DNA from 4 places in the Aeromonas bestiarum genome. Region 1 is predicted to be linked to each of the others. Evidence: predicted binding sites of a transcription regulator. Region 1 holds the regulator's gene; each other region holds the start of a gene.
What was found. The regulator LexA, encoded in region 1, represses DNA repair genes until DNA is damaged. The targets are predictions, from matches to a motif close to ANCTGTNTNNNNANACAGNT.

Region 1 (5,763 bases):
TGCGCAGCTTGCGCAGTATGCCGAGCACCTGCAGGAAGCTCTCCTTCTCCTTGCGGCTGCCCTTGAGCTCGTTGTGGTAGGTGTTCACCTCCATCACGTGCTCGTAACCCAGATAGACGGGCACCAGGGTCACCGGTCTGTCCAGCCCGCGCATCATAGCCTGCAGTGTCATGGCCAGCATGCCGGTCTTGGGTGGCAGCAGGCGGCCGGTACGGGAGCGGCCCCCTTCGGTGAAGAACTCCACCGAGTAGCCCTTGGCAAACAGCAGGTTCAGGTATTCACGAAAGACGGTGCTGTAGAGCGGATTGCCCTTGAAGGTGCGGCGGATGAAGAAGGCGCCGCCGTGACGAAAGAGCGGGCCCGCTGGCCAGAAGTTGAGGTTGATGCCCGCCGCTATATGGGGCGGCACCATGCCCTGGTGGTAGATGACGTAGGAGAGCAGCAGGTAGTCCATGTGGCTGCGATGGCAGGGTACATAGACGATCTCGTGCCCTTCCTGGGCCAGCTGACGCACCTTCTCGGCGCCGTTGACCGAGAGGCCACGGTAGAGCTTGTTCCACAGCCAGCCGAGGAAGCTCTCGCCGAGCCGGATCAGCCGGTAGGAGAAGTCGGAGGCAATCTCGTCCATGTAGCCGTGGGCGCGCTTTTGCGCTTTTTCCAGGCTGATGCCGTCGCGCTGCGCCTCTTTCTCGATCGCCTGCTGGATCACGCTCGAATCCAGCAGCTGCCTGAACAGCAGGTTGCGGTTCGGCAGTTTGGGGCCGGTGGCAGCCAGCTGCTGGCGACTGAAGTGGGTGCGTGCCACCCGCGCCAGCTTGTGGGCGATCGCCTCGTCGGTGCCGTGCTTGTCGGCCATGTGACGCAGGGAGAGCGGCGGGGAGAAGCGCACCAGATTCTCGCGACCCTTAAGGATCACGATCAGCGCCTTCTTGAGGCGGTTCGGTGCCAGGCTGCTGATGATGTTCCAGCCGGAGGCTTCCTCGCCTTCCCGGCCGGGGGCGCGGCCCCAGAACAGGGTGACGGGCACCACCTGGATATCCAGCGCCGGATCCTGTTTGTGCAGATCCAGCAGCTGGTGGAACTCCTGCAGGAAGGGCAGCGGCTTGCTGCGCTTGCCAAACAGGGGAGGCGGACGGTCCAGACAGACGTAGCGCGGCAGCAACTGGCCGTTCAGCTCCAGCGGCGTGAAGGGGCCGGGCAGGCCGAGATCCTCGCAGCACTGTTGCAGCGTCATCAGGTCGGTGATCGAGCTGGTTTTCAGGGCATAGACTATGGGTCTGGCCGGATCCAGCTTGAGCTCTGTGATGGGATTTTCCGGCAGGCTCTTGTGATTGACCAAGCCACTGACCGGCCATTGCAAGATGGCTCTGGAAATCTTCTGTCCAAGGGACATGTGCGTCTGCTCTCCGAAAAAATGCGGCGTGAGCATAGCAAATCACCGGCGCCTTGTCGCCGAGAGGTACGATGAGTCGGCTGCGCAGGATCAAAACAAGAGTAAATGAGCGCCAGGCCATGACAAATGTTAGCTGCGCCTTGCCTTGGCCACAGCACTGTATATACTGCCAGTGTGCTGTATAAAAAGACAGGTGCCAATGTTATGAAACCCCTTACCCCCCGCCAGGCCGAAGTGCTGGAGCTGATCAAGGTGAACATGAGTGAGACCGGCATGCCGCCGACTCGCGCCGAGATTGCCCAGAAGCTTGGTTTCAAGTCGGCCAATGCGGCCGAGGAACATCTGAAGGCCCTGGCCAAGAAAGGGGTCATCGAGATCATGCCGGGGACTTCCCGCGGCATCCGTCTGCTGATCGAAGAGGAAGAGGTGCTGGAAGAGACAGGCCTGCCCCTGATCGGCAAGGTCGCGGCCGGTGAACCTATCCTGGCGCAGGAGCACATCGAGAGCCACTACCAGGTGGATCCTGCCCTGTTCCACCCCCGGGCGGATTTTTTGCTGCGGGTGCAGGGTATGAGCATGAAGAACATCGGCATCCTGGATGGCGACCTGCTGGCGGTCCACAAGACCCAGGAGGTGCGCAACGGCCAGGTGGTGGTGGCGCGCCTCGATGAGGATGTCACCGTCAAGCGCTTCCAGCGCAAGGGCAGCCAGGTGTGGCTGCTGCCGGAAAACGAGGATCTGGAGCCCATAGCGGTGGATCTCTCCAGCCAGCAGCTCACCATAGAAGGGCTGGCCGTCGGCGTGATCCGCAACGCCGACTGGATGTAATCACCCTCGCCATGACACGGCCTCCTGCGGGAGGCCGTGTCGTTTCTGTGTTCCTTTCCCCATGATTTCAATCAGATCCTGATACCCGCCATTTTGTCTGTGGCGAACGGCCGCAGGTGACTCATTTCAGATATATCATTTGGTAAGGCAGTGGACTCGTTGCACTGTCCCCCGATGCTCGACAAGACGCTCTTTACCCACGTCGCAGGAACCCAGGGGCAGCAGGGATGCATGACAACAGCCTCATGTGAGCTGGACAGCAATGGCATTTGGCCGGCTCACCACAGAGAGAGGCGATATCGCGGGATAAGAAGGGAGAGTGGCCAGCATGGCGCCGACGGCAACGACCGTCCGGGTAATGAGGGCACACTCGCGCAGTCGACATGCGGCAGTCACAGGATCTGGCCACCTAGCGGTAGCAGACGATGCCGGTCGGCGTGACCTCTTGGTCAAGGAGGACAGGTATGGCTTCAAGCTCGCCATGGGATCCGGGTCTGGCATCGCCCGTTTCTTCCATCACACGTTTCATCAAGGGCAACCGGATGACCCGTTTCTATGCGCTCTGGGTGCATCACAAGGGCGCCTGCTGGACCATCTGGCTGGGCTGTCCCAAGGACAAGATAGTCCGTCTGGTTCGTCTGTTTCACAGCCATCACGACAGGGGACAGGCGGAGGCTCCCTGGACGGCCCCCGTCATACCACTCCGCGCCCTGACCCGTCGCCCCCATGAGCGGCGCAGGCTGCAACCCTGATAGCCCCGCGTGCTGCTGACAGCCCCACCCTGACGGTGGGGCTGCTGTTTTCTGGCCTTGTTCGCCCGGCGGCCTGCCCATAGCGTCATCCCCTGACCGAAGTTGGATGCCGAATCGGCATCCGGTAGATGGGATGGTCCGGTCCGGGATTGGCTGGGTTACAATGGGTCATCCATTCGGGCCCGGTCTGCGGGCATGTCGAAGTGAAAGGGTCTGTTGTTATGGTTAAACCGCGTTACCCCTTGCTGTTTCTGCTGCTGGTCGGGGGCATGATGGCCGCATTCTACTGGAACCAGCCCTCCCTGCCCGAGCAGGCCGACTACTACCCGGCGGGGCGGGACATCAACCCGTTTGCCTTCACCGACGAGGACGGTCAGCCCTTCGTCCCGGCCAGTCTGGTGGGGCACTGGACCTTCCTGTTTGTCGGTTATACCTTCTGCCCGGATATCTGCCCGACCACGCTGGCGGATCTGCGCTCCGTCTACCCGGCGCTGAAGAAGATCGCACCCGAGAGCCAGGTGGTGTTCATCTCGGCGGATCCGCAGCGGGATGACGTGGCCCGCCTCAAGACCTATACCGCCTTCTTTCACCCCGAGTTCAAGGCGGCAACCGGCTCCCATGACAAGCTGTTCCCGTTTGTACGCAATCTGGGCCTCATCTACTCCATCGCCGATCAGGGGGAGAAGGAGTACCTGATAGACCATTCCGCCTCCATAGTGCTGATCAACCCGGAAGGCAAGCTGGAGGCCGTATTCCGTCCCCAGATGAGCGAGGGGCAGGTGCCCCACGTGGTCATGGCGACCCTGGTCTCCGATTTCGCCAGAATCGTGCGACTGGAAGGCGAGTGATGCCGGACGAGCGTCGGTTGCCATGCTGATCCCGCCCTGGTTGAAAGATGGCCGGCGCCATGGCGCCGTATTTGCCCTGGCCTTGCCCATGGTGCTCTCCAATATCACCACCCCCTTGCTGGGGCTGGTGGATACCTGGGTGATCGGTCATCTCGGCCAGGCCTGGTTCCTCGGCGGCGTCTCGGTCGGGGCTACCCTCATCAATCTCATCTTCTGGCTGCTGGGTTTCCTGCGCATGTCCACCACAGGGTTGACCGCCCAGGCCCATGGCGCCGGCAGCCCGCACAGCCAGCTCGACACCCTGGCACGGGCGCTCGGCCTCGCCGTCGGACTGGGGCTGGCCCTGCTACTGCTGTTGCTGCCCTTCCTGCCTTCGCTCATTGCACTCGGTGGCGGCTCTGCCGAGGTGCAGGGCTATGCCGGTGAATATGTGTCGGTACGGATCTGGAGCGCGCCGGCGGCACTCTGCAATCTGGTGATCATGGGCTGGCTGCTGGGCATGCAGGATGCCCGCAGCCCCATGCTGCTGTTGATCTTCACCAACCTGGTCAACATGGCGCTGGATACCTGGTTCGTGCTGGGGCTGGGCTGGCAGGTGAAAGGAGTGGCCGCCGCCTCGCTGCTGGCAGATTACAGTGCCCTGGGGGTCGGACTCTGGCTGGTGAGCCGCCATCTGCGCCGCCTGTCGCCCGCGGTGTGGCAGGGGGCCTGGCAGCGCTGGCGCCAGTGGCCGGCCTTGCTGAGACTGCTCAGTCTGAACCGGGACATCTTCGTCCGCTCCCTCTGTCTGCAGCTCTGTTTCGCCTTCATGACCTTGCAGGGGGCGCGGCTGGGCGACGTGGCGGTGGCCGCCAATGCGGTGCTGCTCAACTTCCTGATGCTCATCTCCTACGGGCTGGATGGCTTTGCCTACGCGGTGGAGGCCATGGTGGGCCGCGCCATAGGCCGGCGGGATCGGCAGGGGCTGCGCGAGGCCATAGTGCTGAACCTGGGGTGGGCGTTATTCATAGCAATGGGTTTCAGTCTGCTGTTTGCGGCAGGTGGCAGTCGGCTCATCGCCCATATCACCGACATTCCGGCGGTGATCGCCGAGGCGAATCGCCAGCTGCCCTGGCTGATCGTCATGCCCTTGCTGGCGGTCTGGTGTTTCCTGCTGGATGGGGTCTTTATAGGCGCGACCCGGGCCCGCGAGATGCGCAACAGCATGCTGGTGGCGGTACTGTGCGGCTTCTTCCCCATCTGGTGGCTCTGTCAGGGCTGGGGTGTGGCCGCCTTGTGGGCCGCCATGGGGGCGCTGATGGCGGGGCGGGGTCTGACGCTGGGGTGGCTGTGCTGGCAACTGGAGCGCGATGGTCGCCTGCTGCACTCACCCCACGGCATGGAACAGGCCGAGGGCGAGCCGTCATAGCCTGGCTGGCATGATCCTGTTGTGAGGGCTGGCCCATCACAGGGACGGCATCACCCGGTGGCGGCCAAGAGCCTAGAGGGATCCCTCATAGCCCAGCTGGCGCCAGCTCTCATACACGAATACCGCCACCGCATTGGCGAGGTTCATGCTGCGGCTCTGGGGCAGCATGGGGATGCGCAGCCGCTGCTCGAACGGCAGACTCTCGATGAGATCCGCAGGCAGGCCACGGCTCTCGGGGCCGAACAGCATGGCGTCGCCTACGGCAAACTGCACGGCCGAATGGGCGGTTCTTCCCTTGGTGGTGCAGGCGAATACCCGCCTGGGCGCCACCTCGGCCAGAAAGGCGTCATAGTCAGGCCAGCGCTTCACCTCGGCAAACTCGTGATAATCGAGCCCGGCCCGCTTTACTCGCTTGTCATCCCACTCGAAACCCAGCGGCTCTATCAGGTGCAGCCGGTAGCCGGTGTTGGCGCAGAGACGGATGATGTTGCCGGTATTGGGCGGGATTTCCGGTTGGTAGAGCACTATGTCGAG
Region 2 (5,763 bases), 550 kb from region 1:
TCTCCATCCGCATGGACTCGAAGTTGAACTCGGCACCGACCGGGTTCTGCATCCAGCCGTTGGCCACCAGGATCCAGAGGGCGGAGAGGTTGGTCCCCAGCGCCATCAACCAGGTCGAAGCCAGATGTTGACGCTTGGTCAGGCGATCCCAACCAAAGAAGAACATGCCGACGAAGGTGGATTCCAGGAAGAAGGCCATCAAGCCTTCGATGGCCAGCGGGGCCCCGAAGATATCGCCTACATAGTGGGAGTAATAGGCCCAGTTGGTACCGAACTGAAACTCCATGGTCAGCCCTGTGGTAACCCCGAGGGCGAAGTTGATACCAAACAACTTGCCCCAGAACTTGGTCATGTCCCGGTAGACAGGGTTGTTGGTCATCACATAGACAGATTCCATGATCGCCAGAATGAAGGCCATTCCGAGCGTCAGGGGTACAAACAGGAAGTGATAAAGGGCCGTCGCAGCGAATTGGAACCGCGATAGGTCTACCACATGCTCAGCAATCATGATGTTTCCTCACCGATTATTGGCACGGCTATTTTAAGTTTTAAGGACAAAGCTTCCGTTGGAAGTCCCCGAATTATCGGTCACGCTCCAGTTTGCACTGGCGACCGGATTCGACTGCTACCAGCATTAACAACAAGGCAATACACAGGAACAAAAAAAGCTAATGTTTAACAATTACAAAACAATCAGACTTGCTTTATTCCCGCCCATAATGACCGATGTTTTATATCACCTTTATTTGATTGAAATCAATGTAAAACCATCATCAATACATGCCTTTCAAAGGCATTTTCACGTCGCGTTCCATTTAATTTGGAGAGCTGCGTCACAAAAAACACTAAATCGCAAATCATTGATTTAAATCAAATTTAATATCATCACCAATAAGTGACGCTTCTGTTAAAAAACAATGTTCAAGCGGATTTTCATAATGTTTTCCCACCCCTGGCTGCCCGCCGGCAACTCCAATTAAAAACCAGTAAAAACGCATGTTCATGCTAATTCGACAACCCAGGCAAATGATTAGTTAATCTAATCTGATATAGGTAATTTTTCTTGTTTGTCCGAGTCCGACAGAGCTCCTACAATGCGCCTCGCAGTGAGGGCATACCCTTGGATACAGGCCGGTCAATCTGGGTTCCCGGTACGTATTCGATGAACATTTCGAACCTGTCTATTGGAATTTAAGATGAAAAAGTTTGTTGCTAAAACCATCCGTTACTACAAGCTTTCGTTCGTTCAGCTCTATCAAATGAACCGACTCTGAGGCCTCGCGACGGCTCCTCTGTTTTTTTCCGGTCTGTGTCCAGACGCACTCACTGTCTGTGAACATCCATCCTGAATTGTCTTTGCCCACCGCATCCGCCGTGGGCTTTTTTTTGCCCGGATAACAAAAAACCGCCCTTGATGGCGGTTTTTTGTTCAAACAGCTGTTTTCACCTTTCATCTGGCCGTTGCAAGCCAAAATGCGCATACGCTCTCGGTGTCGCCATCCGCCCTCTGGGTGTACGTTGCAGATAGCCCTGCTGGATCAGATAGGGCTCCAGCACATCCTCGATAGTGTCTTTCTCTTCACCTATGGCAGCCGCCAGGTTATCGAGACCCACAGGGCCCCCCAGAAACTTGTCTATCACAGCCAACAATAGCTTGCGGTCCATGAAGTCGAAACCTTCATTGTCCACGTCCAGCATGTCCATGGCTCGGGCCGCTATGGGTCCGTCTATCCGGCCATCAGACTTGACCTGGGCAAAGTCGCGCACGCGACGCAACAGACGGTTGGCAATCCGCGGGGTACCGCGGGAACGACGGGCCAATTCCAGGGCGCCGTCACTGGTCATCTCCAGCCCCAGGCAACGGGCGCTGCGGGAGACGATATCGGTCAGATCCTTGACGTTGTAGAACTCCAGCCGCTGCACTATGCCGAAACGATCCCGCAGCGGGCTGGTCAGGGAGCCGGCCCGGGTAGTGGCGCCGATCAGGGTAAAGGGAGGCAAGTCGAGCTTGATGGATCGGGCGGCGGGGCCCTCCCCTATCATGATGTCGAGCTGGTAATCCTCCATCGCCGGATAGAGCACCTCTTCCACCACAGGGCTCAGTCGGTGGATCTCGTCGATAAACAGCACGTCATTGGGTTCGAGGTTGGTGAGCAGCGCCGCCAGATCGCCGGCCTTTTCCAGCACAGGACCCGAGGTGGTCTTGATGTTGACCCCCATCTCGTTGGCCACTATGTTCGCGAGCGTGGTCTTGCCCAGACCCGGCGGGCCGAAGATCAGCAGGTGATCGAGTGCCTCGCCACGCTGGCGTGCCGCCTCGATGAAGATCTCCATCTGCTCGCAGACGGGATCCTGGCCTGTGTAATCGGCCAGCATCTTTGGCCGTATGGCCCGATCGATGATCTCATCCTCACGCACGCCGGTGGCGGAGATGAGACGGTCCGCTTCAATCATTGCCTACCTCACACCAGACTACGCAGGGATTCACGGATGATATCTTCCACCGACATCCCATCGATGGCTATCTTGCTGACGATCTGGCTGGCCTGCTGCGGCTTGTAGCCCAGAGCCACCAGCGCGCTGGCCGCCTCTTCGCTCGCATCGGGCGCCCGCAGCCGGCTCTCCTTGGCCGGCAGGCTGATCTCGGCCGGCGAGAAGAGATCGTGGCTGACCCAGCCCTTGAGCCTGTCCTTCATCTCCACCACCAGCCGCTCGGCTGTCTTCTTGCCCACGCCAGGCAATTTGACCAGGGAGCTTATCTCCTCGCGCTCGACACTCAGCACGAACTGGGTGGCCGTCATGCCGGAGAGGATCGCCAGCGCCAGCTTGGGGCCGACGCCGTTGGTCTTGATCAGCTCGCGAAACAGCGCCCGCTCCTGCTTGTGGTTGAATCCATACAGCAGCTGGGCATCCTCACGCACCACGAAGTGGATATGAATGGTCGCTTCCTTGCCGATCTCGGGCAGATCATAGAAGCAGCTCATGGGCATCTGTACCTCATAGCCCACGCCCCCGACTTCCAGCAGCACCTCGGGGGGTTGTTTCTCAATGACTACGCCTCTCAAGCGACCAATCACGGCTCTCTCCTCGCCAAACCATCTATCTGTAAATTGGGTCATAGCATAAAGAATAACTGGATAAGTATCCAGCATAGGGCGGCGGAGTACGGCAGAGGATTCTCGGCACTCTGGCGCTTTCGGAGCCATGCTTGGATCGGATCTGAGCAGTAACTTTATTTTCCACCGGGAATGGCGAATGTTTGCCATTGAGAGAACACTGAATTGGGTTTGTTCGGAACCAAGGAAGGTCCTGCATCATGAAAATTGTCACTACATCGAATCTGGGACTGACGATCCTGCTCGGCTGCACGCTGGGCATGGGGGCCATCGGCTGGTATGGCAGCCAGCGGCTGGCCGATCTGCTCTCCTATGTATTGGGGGCCGCCTGGCAGACCGCCGATGGCGCCATGGAGGGATCCATAGAGCTGGGCAACCAGTCCCTGTATATCCAGAAAATGCTCAGAGGCATGCCCCTCGACGAGCCCGAGCTGCAACGGGCCAGAGCGGCCACCACAGATGCCCTGCGCCGGGTGGGTGAAGGCAGGCTCATCGACGAGACGGCGATCAGCACCATGAACCAGCGCCAGCAGGATTATCAGCAACAGCAGGACAAGCTGCTGGCGCTCTATCGCACCTATACCGGCGTCGATCAGGCGCTGCGCGCCAGTTCGGAACGCATGTCCCGCCTCTCCATCCAGCTGGAAGTGGTCGGCGATGGCGCTGTCGAGAGCCTCACCCAGTCGCCGGATCAGGCCATCAGCTGGAATGGCGGCCTCGCCACCCGCTGGCAAGCGGCCGACGGCGGCATGGAAGCCAACATCGGCTTCCTGCGCCAACTCTATGCGCTGGAGAAGATGCAGAGTGAGGGCCCGACCCCCGCCATCCAGGCCGAGTTGAAGGAGGCGACCCGCTTCTATCAGGAGGCGGTCGACGGCATGCTGGCCACGGGGCTGTTCGATATCCCGGGTGAGGGGGAGTTCGCCGGCCAGTCGCTGGCGACGCAATACCGGGCCCTGCAGGCCGACGATCAGCGGCTGATAAGCCAGTGGATTGCAGCCCTGAGCGATTACCAGAGCCAGCTGGCGCGATACGAGAGCAGTGCCGAACAGCTCAAGCAGGTGCTGGTCGAAGTCGAGGCCAAGGGAGATGCCACTGTCGAGGATCAGGTAAACCAGCTCAATACCATCATCGGTCATACCAAAAACCTGATCCTGGGGGGTCTGGTACTGAGCCTGCTGATCGTCGCGCTCTGCGGTTTCTGGCTGGTTCGCACCATAGTCAGGCCCCTGCTGCAGGTCAATCAGCGCATGCAGGACATAGCCGCCGGTGAGGGCGATCTCAACGCGCGGATCAATCTCAAGCGGGACGATGAGATAGGCTCGCTGGCGGGCAGTGTGGATCGCTTCATCGAGAAGCTGCAGAAGATGATCAGCTCCACCATGGACAACAACCAGCACATCAGCGACCACGTCCACACCTCGGTCAACCGGGTCGAGGCCATCAGCCAGAGCAGCCGCCAGACCGCCGAGCATGCCCAGGCGCTGCACCACGACAGCGAGCAGATGGTGCAGGTCGCCACCTCCATCTCGGACAATTGCAGCCTGGCGGCGCAAAACGCCAACGAGGTACGCCAGCTCACCGCAGAAAGCAGTCAGTACGTGACCTCCGCCAGCAACGGCATGCAGCGGGTCGTGGTGGAGGTGGGCGAGTGCGCCAACGCCATCAACGCCCTCAAGGAGCAGGCGAGCCAGATTGGCCAGATCATCTCCACCATCAGCAGCATCTCGGAGCAGACCAACCTGCTGGCGCTCAACGCCGCCATCGAGGCGGCCCGGGCCGGCGAGATGGGCCGGGGCTTTGCCGTGGTGGCCGACGAGGTGCGCACCTTGGCCAACCGTACCGCCTCCTCCAGCGCCGAGATCACCGAGGTGATCAACAACATTCAGCAGCAGACCGAGAAGGCCTATCTGATGATGCAGCGCAACCTGAAAACCGTGGAGTCGGGCATGCAGGATTCCGACAACACCAAGCAGATCCTGTTCAAGGTGGAAGAAGCCATCGACCATCTGGCCGACATGGTGCAACAGGTGGCGGATGCCACCGGCCAGCTCTCCCACACCCTGAGCCACACCTCGGACAAGGTCTCCGGCATCAGCCTGCAGGCCCAGACAGGTGAGCAGGAGGCGCAGGAGTGCCTGCAACTCGCCTCCTCCCTCCATCAAGCCAGCCTGCTGCAACAACGACTGCTGTCGCAATTTCGGGTCTGACACGGGCGGGGGCCCGGCCCCCGCTTTCTCCCGCTGCGCTAAATTTAGCCCTTGGGCCGCAGGGCCCTCCCTGTTAAAATTCCGCTCTTGAATTTATCCAGGGCCCCGCGGCCCGTCTTATCTAAGGTCACGAGCGATGCGTACCAGCCAATATCTGCTTTCCACTCTCAAGGAAACCCCGTCCGACGCCGAAGTCGTCAGCCATCAGCTGATGCTGCGCGCCGGCATGATCCGCAAACTGGCCTCAGGCATGTATGCCTGGCTGCCGTCCGGCCTGCGGGTACTGAAAAAGATCGAGAACATTGTTCGCGAAGAGATGAACAACGCTGGTGCCATCGAAGTCTCCATGCCGGTGGTGCAGCCCGCCGAGCTGTGGCAGGAGTCCGGCCGCTGGGATGACTACGGTCCCGAGCTGTGCCGCCTGACCGACCGTCACA
Region 3 (5,763 bases), 2.0 Mb from region 1:
GGTTTCGGCCTTGATGACCTTGACCAGTTTCTCCTTGTTATGACGCTTGATGGTCATGAACTGCTGCTGGAACGCCTTGTCATCGGCAAACTTGGTGACGGCGCGCAGCTTGTCTAGCTGCAGCGGCCACTCCTTGCCCACCACTTCGTTGTACAGCTCGGCCAGCTCGGGGTTGCAGGCCAGCAGCCAGCGACGGGGGGTCACGCCGTTGGTGACGTTGCACATCTTCTCTGGCCACAGCTCGGCATACTCGGGGAAGAGATCCTCTTTCACCAGCTTGGAGTGGATCTCGGCCACGCCGTTCACCTTGGAAGAGCCGACCACGCACAGGTTGCCCATGCGCACCTTGCGCACGTCCCCTTCTTCTATGATGGAGAGCTTGGCCTTGATGGCATCGTTGCCTGGCCACTTGGGTTCGACCAGCTCGCTCAGGAAGCGGGCGTTGATCTCGTAGATCACCTCGAGGTGACGAGGCAGCACCTTCTCGAACAGGCTGACGGACCACTTCTCCAGCGCTTCCGGCAGCAGGGTGTGGTTGGTGTAGGAGAAGACCCGATAGCAGATGGCCCAGGCGGCATCCCAGTTCAAGTCTTCTTCATCTACCAGCACCCGCATCAGCTCGGGGATGGCCACGGTCGGGTGGGTATCGTTGAGCTGAATGGCGATCTGGGCGGCAAAGTTGCTGAAATCCGAGCCATGCACCCGCTTGTAGCGACGCATGATGTCCTTGATGGAGCAGGCACAGAAGAAGTACTGCTGGATCAGGCGCAGCTCTTTACCTGCATCTGTCTCATCGTTCGGATAGAGCACCTTGGAGATGGTCTCGGCCTGGGCTTTCTCGGCCTGGGAGTCGATGTAACCACCGGCGTTGAACACGTCCCAGTCAAAAAACTCGGAGGCGCGGGATTCCCACAGGCGCAGTATGTTGACGGTATGGCCGCCAAAGCCGACAACCGGGATATCCCAAGGCACCCCTTTGATCTTGCGACCGGCGTGCCATACCTTCTTCAGGCCGCCATTGTCACCAAACACGGTTTCCACATAACCGTAGAGCGGTATCTCCTGCACGGATTCCGGACGGCAGATTTCCCAGGGGTTGCCATATTCGCGCCAGGAGTCCGGACGCTCTATCTGACGACCATCCTGGATCTCCTGACGGAACAGGCCGTGCTCGTAATGGATGCCGTAACCGACGGCCGGGTAGTTCAGGGTCGCCAGCGAATCGATGAAGCAGGCAGCCAGGCGGCCAAGGCCACCGTTGCCGAGCGCCATGTCCGGCTCTTGTTCACACAGGTCGGTCAGTTCCAGACCGAGTTCACCCAACGCCTCTTCACACACTTTGTACAAGGAGAGGTTGTGCAGGTTGTTGGAGGTCAAACGCCCCATCAGGAATTCAGCAGAGAGATAGTGAATCGCACGAGTATCTTTCTTGAAATGAGTCTGCTGAGTGCGGGTCAGGCGCTCGTACACCTGTTCGTTGACGGCGGCTGCGGTCGCTTTCCACCACGCTTCTGGCGAGGCTTTCTGTTCGCTTGTACCCAAGGTAGAACGCAGGTGACGCACGATACTCGCCTTGAGCTGATCTTTATCCAGTTGGAGATCCTGGTCTGTCTTCTTCTTGGTAGCCATAAACCATTTCCTTCGTTACAGAATAATAAAATTGTTATCCCATCAGGGACCGGTGCTGTTGTTATCTCAGAATATGTTCCGGCGTGGGCATACTAGCTAAAGCCGATGGTTGAAAAGTTAACGCAAGTCACACTTTAACGCATAAAAATGACAGTTCAAGCTTGAAAACCCTTTCCTGAAACTTATTAAGCAAGAACGCTCATTCCATTTAAAATCAGCAACTTAACAAACTCATGCAAATATAAATCCGTGAATAGGTTTTCAATCATTGCCAAGTACTGAAAATCCATGAAAATAACTGAAAATACAGCGCACATTGAAATCGTTTTCAATGTGCGCTGTTCATGGGACCAGACTGACGATGCCCTGTGATGGCTATATCCCCTTTAACCATGCGCCTTGAACTGATTGCTCATGGGGTCGTAGTGATAGCCTATCTGCAATAAACGGGTCGCGAGCTGATCCTCCGTCATGTCGTAATAGGCCAATAACTCCTCCAGACCATCGCACTCCAGCCGCAGCTTCTCATTGATGATCCCGAGCAGGATATTGGCATCCAGTCGTTGCAAGGTGCTGACGTCCATCCTCATCTCTCCTCTTCACAAACCGACTGTATAACCATGAGCGCCTGCTCCCGCTTTGTCCATAGCCTAAAAAACACGCACACCCAGATGAAAGTAAATATTAATTAAAATCAATAACATGAACATAAACCCTGCCGATTAGATCACATTTTTGACCATAAATGGCTTGTCACTGGTGTGAGTTACAACTACTGTATACGCATACAGCATGGTTATTCATACAGGACAAACATATGAGCCAGCCCATGAGTCATCCCCCTTTCGCCGCCTCTGTCAGCATGAGCAATCCCTGGCCCACCCGGCATCAGGGCAAGGTGGAAGATGAACGCCTCATCGCATCTGCCAGCCAGGAACCGCCGCTGCTCGACGAGTTGGTGAGACTGAGCCACGGCGACACGGGCTGGATCCTGCTGATTGCCCCGCCGGGCCTGCCGGTAGCCAAACAGCTGCAGGCACAGGGGATCAATCCCGATCGAGTGCTGGTGGTACACAGCCCCAAGATCAAGAACTGGCAACGCATGCTGGAGCAGAGTCTGGGCAATGGCCACTGTGCGGCCGTCCTGACCTGGCTGCCTGAGCAGATCTCGCTGGATCGCGCCAAGCTGAGCAAGCTGGGGCAACGCTTCGGGGTGCTGACTCGCTTCTTCGAACCGGCAGGGACTGCCCTCCCCGTTCACAACTGCGCACTGGCCTATGGCGGACAGGATATCTACCTCAACCATTGATGCCGGCGAGAGGATGAAACCGTGCAGAGGCTGGGTCGTATGAAGAGTCGTAGGCACAGACCAAGACACCAACAGAGGTGGCAGGACGGAAAATGTTCAAGTAAACAAGGTTCAGCAGGACAACCCAGCCAGTGAACCGGTCGCCAATCCGGCCTGCCACTCATAGAAAAAGGCGACCCTGAGGTCGCCTTTTTGCGCAGTGCCTATTGTTGAACTCGATCTGCGAGTTGGCCGCTTCACCTTATGGCAGTAAAGCGGCTACCGGCAGTTGGCAACTCAGGAGAGCTTGCCATCGAGCTCGGCAATCTTGGCCGACCAGTAGGCCGGGCCTGTCTCGTGTATGTTGTTGCCCTGAGAGTCCACCGCCACAGTCACCGGCATGTCTTCCACCTCGAACTCATAGATGGCTTCCATGCCCAGATCGGCAAAGGCCACCACACGCGCCTTCTTGATCGCCTTGGCCACCAGATAGGCGGCGCCACCGACGGCCATCAGATAGACGGCCTGGTGCTGCTTGATGCTCTCGACCGTCTTGGGGCCACGCTCGGATTTGCCTATCATGCCGATGAGGCCGGTTTCACCCAGCATCATGTCGGTGAACTTGTCCATCCGGGTGGAGGTGGTGGGACCGGCCGGGCCGACCACTTCGTCACGCACCGCATCGACCGGGCCGACGTAATAGATGAAGCGGTTGGTGAAATCGACCCCTTCCGGCAGGCCTTCCCCCTTCTTGAGCATGTCGGCGATGCGCTTGTGGGCGGCGTCGCGACCGGTGAGGATCTTGCCGGAGAGCAGTACAGTATCGCCGCTCTTCCAGCTGGCAAGCTCTGCCTTGGTGATGCCGTCGACATTGACGCGGCGCACGTTGGCCCCCGCTTCGCGGGTGATCTCCGGCCAATCAGCCAGTGTTGGCGGGGTCAGCTCTGCCGGGCCCGAGCCATCCAGTTCGAAGTGGACATGGCGGGTGGCGGCGCAGTTGGGGATCATCACCACCGGCTTGGAGGCGGCATGGGTCGGGGCGCTCTTGACCTTCACGTCCAGCACGGTAGTGAGGCCGCCCAGGCCCTGAGCGCCAATCCCGAGCTTGTTGACCTTGTCATAGAGCTCGACCCGCAGCTTCTCTTCGGTGGTCTCGGGACCGCGAGCAATCAGCTCCTGAATGTCGATATGCTCCATCAAGGCTTCCTTGGCCAGCACGGCCGCCTTCTCGGCGGTGCCGCCGATGCCGATCCCCAGCATGCCAGGCGGGCACCAGCCGGCGCCCATGGTCGGCACGGTTTTCAGCACCCACTCGACCACATCATCGGAGGGGTTGAGCATCACCATCTTGGATTTGTTCTCGGAACCGCCGCCCTTGGCCGCTATGCTCACTTCTACCTTGTTGCCGGGGATCATGTCGATGTGCACGACAGCAGGGGCGTTATCCTTGGTGTTCTTGCGGCTGCCGGCCGGGTCGGCCAGTACCGAGGCGCGCAGCGGGTTGTCCGGATTGGTGTAAGCACGGCGGGTGCCCTCGTCCACCATCTCCTGCACCGTCATGTCGCTGTCCCACTGAACCTGCATGCCGATCTTGACGAAACAGGTGACGATACCCGTATCCTGACACAGGGGGCGATGGCCTTCGGCGGACATGCGGGAGTTGATCAGGATCTGGGCCAGGGCATCCTTGGCGGCCGGGTTGATCTCGCGGTCATAGGCAGCCTTGGCGGCATGGACGAAATCGAGGGGGTGATAGTAGGAGATGTACTGCAGGGCGTCGGCGACGGAATCGATAAAATCCTGTTTTTTAATGATGCTCATATCATCCTCACTGGTCCTTGTCTTCGCCGTGACGGCAGAGCAAGGGCTTCCATATGAGCCGTGCTTCGGTGTTGTGATGCCAGGCGAGGTGCCTGCCGATCCGATAGACAACGGCGTGTTTTTTCTAAAAATTCCGGCGCCTATGATACGCTTGCCCCCCCGTACCGGCTAGGGAGCAGGGTGCAAACTGTTGCCTGTGTAACAAAAAATGAAACCAACTCTTCATATCCACCATTTTGATCACCAGACGGCGCTGCATGCGCTGTTTGGCCGCCTGCATCATCAGCCCTGGGCCATGTTGCTGGAGTCGGCCGGCCCTCAAGGGGCGGACAACCGGTTTGACATCATCACAGCCGACCCGCTGGCGACCCTGCAGACCGAGGGGCCCTTGACCTGGATAGCCCAGGGTGAACAGCGCCAGTCATTTGATGCCGATCCCCTGACCCTGCTGGCACAACGGCAGCGCGAACTGCTGGGTGAGCTGGCGCCACACAGCGACGCGCTGCCTTTTATTGGCGGCGCCCTCGGGCTGTTTGGCTATGATCTGGGCCGCCGCTTCGAACGACTGCCGGTGCAGGCTGAGCGGGATGTGTCCGTGCCAGACATGGCGGTGGGCATTTACGACTGGGCGCTGCTGCGAGAGGTGGCGAGCGGCGCCTGGCAGCTGGTGCACTGGGGTGACGAGGCCGGCCTCCATCGCCGGCTGCAGTGGCTGGCCGCGCAACACGAGCTGTCAGCGCCGCCATTTGCCCTGCAAGGGGAGTGGCGCAGCAACATGAGCCGCGCCGAATATGGCGAGAAATTTGCGCGGGTACAGGCTTACCTGAGTGCCGGGGACTGTTACCAGATCAACCTGACCCAGCGCTTCAGCGCAGCTTATCGCGGTGATGAATGGCAGGCTTATCAGGCGTTGTCCCGCGCCAACCGGGCCCCCTTCTCGGCCTTTATCCGGCTGCCCCGGAGCGCCATCCTGAGCCTCTCCCCCGAGCGGTTCCTGCTGCTCGATGATCGCCATATCGAAACCA
Region 4 (5,763 bases), 1.3 Mb from region 1:
GGTCAGGAAACGGTCCAATCCAAGCCGGAGATCCACATCACCGGCAGCACCATGGGTACTTACTACTCCATCAAGGTGGCGGACAACGTCATCACGGATCCGGCCAAGTTCCAGGCCGAGGTCGATGTCCTGCTGGAGCGGGTCAATGACCAGATGTCGACCTATCGTCCCGACTCCGAGCTGTCGCGCTTCAACCAGCACCGCAGCTCGACCCCAGTGGTGGTCTCTCGCGATACCGCGCGTGTGGTGACTGAATCCCTGCATCTGGGCCGTGAGAGCCGCGGCGCGCTGGACGTGACCGTCGGTCCCCTGGTCAATCTGTGGGGTTTCGGGCCGGATGCACGTCCGACCAAGATCCCGTCCGAGGAGCTGATCACCCAGACCCGCCAGAAGACAGGGCTGGGCAATCTGCACGTGATCACCTCCGCCGATGCGGATACCTTGCAAAAGGACATTCCGGATCTCTACGTGGATCTCTCCGCCATCGCCAAGGGTTTTGGGGTGGACAAGGTGGCCGAGTATCTGGAAGCCATGGGGTCTCACAACTATCTGGTGGAGATCGGCGGTGAGCTGCGCATCAATGGCGTCAACGGCAAGGGTCACCCCTGGCGCGTGGCCATCGAGAAGCCGACCGCCAATGCCGGCTCGGTACAGGAAGTGATAGTGGCCGGTGACAACGGGGTTGCCACCTCGGGTGAATACCGCAACTATTACGAGATGGACGGCCAGCGCTTCTCCCACACCATAGATCCCATGACGGGCAAGCCCATCCAGCATCGCATGGTGTCGGTGACAGTGATCCACCCCTCCTGCATGACGGCAGACGGGCTGGCGACCGTGTTCATGGTGCTCGGGCCCGAGAAGAGCCTGGCCTATGCCAAGGAGCGCGGGTTGGCTATCTTCGTGATCACCAAGACGGCCGATGGCTTTGAAGAGGCGTATTCAGATGCCTTCAAACAGTATCTGGTTAGAAAGTAAGAGGCAGTAGCATGCAGATTTTCTTGATCACCTTCGGGGTGTTTCTGGCGGTCGTGGTGGCCATGGCCATAGGTTACATCTTCCAGAAGAAGACCATCTCAGGTTCCTGCGGTGGGCTGGGCACGATCGGCATCGAGAAAGAGTGCGATTGTCCGGAGCCCTGTGACAACCGCAAGAAGAAGATGGCCAAGGAAGAGGCCCGTCGCAAGATGCTGATCGACAACCGGATCATCTGAGCGGGTTGGGGGCCGAAGTCGTATTCGGACCCATGCTGGATAACAGGCGGGCTGACCTTGTGGTCAGCCCGCTTTTTCTTTTGCCGGCGGTGTGCTCAGTAGTCGTATTGGCGACAGGCTTTCTTGTTGAACTCGGCCTGCCAGCGCGCCAGCTCTTCCCGTGTGCCCAGCTCGTCACCCTGCTTGATGGCCTTTTCCAGTGCCGCTATGCGGTCATACAGCCAGCTGCATTCGGCAGTCGGGTTGTCCTTGCTGCTGCCAGGCTGCGACAGCAGGCAGAACCCCAGCCCTAATCCCAGCCAGAGTGCTTTCATCTCGTCCTCCTTGACCCATGGGGTGGTGAATGGTGCCTTAAGAGTCTATGCCTGTTCGTCGTTTCATGCCGATGGCAGAAACGGCAGCGCTGGGTTAGCATAGGCAGGTTACCTGTTTATCCGTACAGTGGTATGCGCAAAATCATTCACATCGACATGGACTGTTTCTACGCGGCGGTAGAGATGCGGGACAACCCGGCCCTGCGCGAGGTGCCGCTGGCCATCGGCGGCTCGGCAGACAGGCGCGGCGTCATCTCCACCTGCAACTATGTGGCGCGCCGTTTCGGGGTGCGTTCCGCCATGCCGAGCGGCCTGGCCAAGAAGCTCTGCCCGCCGCTGGTGCTCATCCCCGGCCGGATGGCGCTCTACAAGGAGATCTCCCGCCAGCTGCGCGCCATCTTCCTGCGCTACACCGAGCTGGTGGAGCCGCTTTCCCTCGACGAAGCCTATCTCGACGTCACCGACAGCCCCTGTTGTGGCGGCAGTGCCACCCTGATGGCGGCCGAGATCCGCGCCGCCATAGTGGCTGAGCTCGGGTTGACCGCCTCGGCCGGGGTAGCGCCGAACAAGTTTCTGGCCAAGCTGGCCTCGGAGCAGCGCAAGCCAGACGGCCTGTTCGTGATAAAGCCGAATGAGGTGGATGAGTTCGTGCGCCAGCTGCCGTTGGCCAAGCTGCCGGGAATTGGGCGCAAGACGGCTGATCGGCTGGAGTCCCAGGGGCTTTACTCCTGCGAGGATGCGAGAGTGCTCAGCAGCGAGGAGCTGATCGCCCGATTCGGCAAGCTGGGAGAGATGCTGACGGGGCGGATCTGGGGCCATGACGATCAGCCCGTGCAGGCCCAGCGGGTGCGCAAGACCATAGGCGTCGAGACTACGCTAGCCAGCGACGTGCTGGATGAGGCCGCCTGCTGGCAGGTGCTGAGCCGGCTCATTCCCGAGCTGGAGCTGCGCTTTGCCAAGGCTTGCCCGGCGGAGGCGCTGATGGGGCAGGGGATCAAGCTCAAGTTTGCCGATTTTCAGCAGACCACAGTCTATCGCCGTGGCGGCTATCAGCCCGAGCTGTTTCACGATCTGCTCCATGAGGGGCTGCTGCGGGCACAGGGCAAGCCCATTCGTCTGCTCGGGCTGGTGGTCGGGCTGCCCCGTGACGGAGAAGTTAACCAGCTCAGCCTGGATTTCGCCTGATAGGTTAAGTTTTTGTTTCCAAAACCGATACACTGAGCACATCTGTATGAAGTTAGGAATGGTGGCATGAGTTCTCTTTCTGTTCAGGGGCGCATTACCCTGATCGCCGGTTGTTGTTTGTTGGCCAGTGCCGGTGCCCTGGTCGCCTCTTCTCTCTATAGCGCCGCCCGGATGCAGGATCAGGTGCTGACCTCCACCACTGAGGAGGCGCAGCGTTCGGCCGAAAACTGGATGAAGGCGATGGGATCCGAGCAGGCGGCCAAGGTCACCAGTTATCTGGATGAAGCCTATTTCCGCACCACCCTGCTGGCACAGGGGATCCTGTTCCAGCGCAAGAATGCGGCCGACAACTTCGGCTCCTCCGAGACGCTGCGTGGCGCCGTCAATCAGCAACTGCACGATGCAGCGGCCTCCTCGGCCAATCTGCTCGGTGTCTATGCGGTGTTCGAGCCGGATCAGCTCGACGGGGAGGACAGCAACTACCATGGCTCCAGTGCGCTTGGGGCCAACGACAAGGGGCGCTTCTCCACCTATTGGGCCCGGGTCGACGGCAAGATAGAACCCGAGGTGCAAAACGAATCCGTGTTGGCAGACGAGAGTCCGACGGCGGCCGGCGGGGTGGAGAACGAATGGTATCGCTGCAGCATCCGCAGCAAGGCGCTCTGTCTGCTCGAACCTTATCTCGACGATGTGGGGTCGCAGAAGGTGCTGATGACCTCGGTGACAGTCCCCCTGCTGGAGCAGGAGACCCTGCTCGGCATGGTCGGGGTCGATATCTCGCTTGCCACCTTGCAAAACCTGGTCAAGGAGATGGATCAGGCGCTCTACGACGGTCAGGGCAAGGTGCTGCTGGTCAGTCACGAAGGGCGCGCCGCCGGGGTGGATGGTTTTGACGTGACCCTGGGCAGCCCGCTGGGCCAGCAATACCAGGCGCTGGCCGGCGATCTGACCGGCTGGCTCGGCCAGGGGCAGACCATGACCCGCTGGAGCCCGGACGGTTCTTTGCTGCAAACCTTCGTGCCGGTCAGGATGCGTGGCACGGCGCAAACATGGGGCATCTATATCGAGCTGCCTCGCAGTGTGGTGCTGGCCTCGGCCCGTCAGTTGCAAGAGGATCTCTCCAGCCAGGCCAATCGCAGCGTGGCCACCCAGCTGGTGATAGGCGGCGTGATCTCGGCGATCGGGCTGCTCTGCATCTGGCTGATGGCTCATCAGATAGTGGCGCCCATCCGCGCCGTGGTGGCCCGCCTCAAGGACATAGCCACCGGGGAGGGGGATCTGACCCAGCGCATCGACTTGCATCGCGATGACGAGATAGGTGAGCTGGCCAAGTGGTTCAACAGCTTCCTCAACAAGTTGCAGACCACCATCAGTCAGGTGATAGACACGGTTGCCGGCACCCGTGCCAGCGCTGAGCAGGCGGCCCAGGTTGCCGAGCGCACCAGCGCCGGCATGCAGGCCCAGTATCAGGAGGTGGATCTGGTGGCGACTGCTTTTGAGGAGCTCAGCGCCACCGCGCTGCAGGTGGCGGGCAACGCCAACTCGGCGGTGGCGGCAGCCAACCAGGCCGATACCTCGGCGCAGGAGGGCAAGTATGTGGTGGCCGATACCCAGGAGGCGATGCGCAAGCTGATGGCGGTGATCAGCGACGCCAAGCCGGTGGTGGAGCGGCTCTCCGCCAACAGCGAGAACATCAACGACATCCTGGTGGTGATCCAGGGGATCGCCGAGCAGACCAACCTGCTGGCGCTGAACGCGGCCATCGAGGCGGCGCGGGCCGGTGAGCAGGGCCGCGGCTTCGCCGTGGTGGCCGACGAGGTACGCAATCTGGCGGGGCGTACCCAGAACGCCATCGTCGAGATCCAGACCCTCATAGGGCAGTTGCAATCCGGTACCCAGGCCGTGGTCAAGGCGATCATGACGGGCCACAGCCAGGCGGATGTGACGCTGACAAAGGTGGATCTGTCGGTCAGCGTGCTGGAGCAGATCATCCATGCGGTGGCGACCATACATCAGATGAACGAGCAGATTGCCCGGGCGGCGCAGGAGCAGAGCGGGGTGGCGGACGAGATCAATCGCAACGTCAGCAACATTCGTGATGTGAGCCACACCATACGGGCCGAGGCGGCGACCTCCGCCGAAAACGGGCGCGAGTTGTCGGCGCTGGCGGACAAACAGCAGCAGCTGGTGGGGCAGTTCAAGGTATAGGGATAAGAAAAAAGGCGCCATCCAACCGGAGGCGCCAAACACATTCAGATGACAGACTGGGTTAAATCGGTCCGATTTAAGCCCCTCTTCCCGCAGAGGAAGAAACACAACACCACAATCGCAGACCACTGACTCACAAAAATCACATGTAAACCAACATGGAAGAGAAAAAGTGAGCCATATGACAACGGATTGCGAAGCGAATTATGTTTATTCACTGGTCGGCCCGCAACCGACAAATTATAATGCGGCCCATTAGAAAAACTCATCGTCGGCTGGTCTCATGTCTCGTCGTTTACCCCCGCTCAATGCACTGAAAGCATTCGAAGCCGCGGCTCGTCACTTAAGCTTCACCCGGGCTGCGGAAGAACTGTTCGTGACCCAGGCTGCCATCAGTCACCAGATCAAGGCGCTGGAGGAGTATCTCGGCATCAAGCTGTTTCGCCGCAAGAATCGCTCGCTGCTGCTGACCGAAGAGGGGCAGAGCTACTTCCTCGACATCAAGGACATCTTCAGCTCCATCTCGGAGGCGACCGACAAGCTGCTGGCCCGCAGTGCCAAGGGGGCGCTCACCGTCTCTCTGCAGCCGAGTTTTGCCATCCAGTGGCTGGTGCCCAGGCTGGTGAAGTTCAGCGAACGCCATCCGGACATAGATGTGCGGATCAAGGCGGTGGACATGGACGAGGGGTCGCTCACCGACGATGTGGACGTGGCCATCTACTACGGCCGTGGCAACTGGCCTGGGCTGAGATCCGACAAGCTGCACACCGAATACCTGATCCCCGTCTGTTCGCCGCTGCTGCTGACTGGCCCCAAGCCTCTGCGCACCCCGGATGATCTGA

Region 2: a site for LexA is predicted at 3,132-3,151, ahead of ruvA (Holliday junction branch migration protein RuvA). Genes of this name have one in related genera too.
Region 3: a site for LexA is predicted at 2,403-2,422, ahead of IU367_RS09905 (DUF4250 domain-containing protein). Genes of this name have one in related genera too.
Region 4: a site for LexA is predicted at 1,639-1,658, ahead of dinB (DNA polymerase IV). Genes of this name have one in related genera too.

Annotation. Positions count from the first base shown of each region.
Region 1 covers NZ_CP064746.1:121,695-127,457, forward strand. Annotated here, with positions in the region: gene plsB (glycerol-3-phosphate 1-O-acyltransferase PlsB) at 1-1,393, opposite strand, end outside; gene lexA (transcriptional repressor LexA) at 1,598-2,221, shown strand; gene IU367_RS00570 (hypothetical protein) at 2,686-2,973, shown strand; gene IU367_RS00575 (SCO family protein) at 3,195-3,821, shown strand; gene IU367_RS00580 (MATE family efflux transporter) at 3,844-5,229, shown strand; gene trmL (tRNA (uridine(34)/cytosine(34)/5-carboxymethylaminomethyluridine(34)-2'-O)-methyltransferase TrmL) at 5,302-5,763, opposite strand, start outside.
Region 2 covers NZ_CP064746.1:670,491-676,253, reverse strand. Annotated here, with positions in the region: gene cydA (cytochrome ubiquinol oxidase subunit I) at 1-508, opposite strand, end outside; gene IU367_RS03295 (hypothetical protein) at 858-1,004, opposite strand; gene ruvB (Holliday junction branch migration DNA helicase RuvB) at 1,444-2,454, opposite strand; gene ruvA (Holliday junction branch migration protein RuvA) at 2,463-3,077, opposite strand; gene IU367_RS03280 (methyl-accepting chemotaxis protein) at 3,317-5,326, shown strand; gene IU367_RS03275 (proline--tRNA ligase) at 5,463-5,763, shown strand, end outside.
Region 3 covers NZ_CP064746.1:2,132,457-2,138,219, reverse strand. Annotated here, with positions in the region: gene IU367_RS09910 (glycogen/starch/alpha-glucan phosphorylase) at 1-1,629, opposite strand, end outside; gene IU367_RS09905 (DUF4250 domain-containing protein) at 2,016-2,213, opposite strand; gene IU367_RS09900 (cell division inhibitor SulA) at 2,447-2,938, shown strand; gene IU367_RS09895 (fumarate hydratase) at 3,215-4,738, opposite strand; gene pabB (aminodeoxychorismate synthase component I) at 5,034-5,763, shown strand, end outside.
Region 4 covers NZ_CP064746.1:3,545,863-3,551,625, reverse strand. Annotated here, with positions in the region: gene IU367_RS16350 (FAD:protein FMN transferase) at 1-978, shown strand, start outside; gene nqrM ((Na+)-NQR maturation NqrM) at 990-1,214, shown strand; gene IU367_RS16340 (hypothetical protein) at 1,310-1,528, opposite strand; gene dinB (DNA polymerase IV) at 1,661-2,713, shown strand; gene IU367_RS16330 (methyl-accepting chemotaxis protein) at 2,780-4,921, shown strand; gene IU367_RS16325 (transcriptional regulator GcvA) at 5,205-5,763, shown strand, end outside.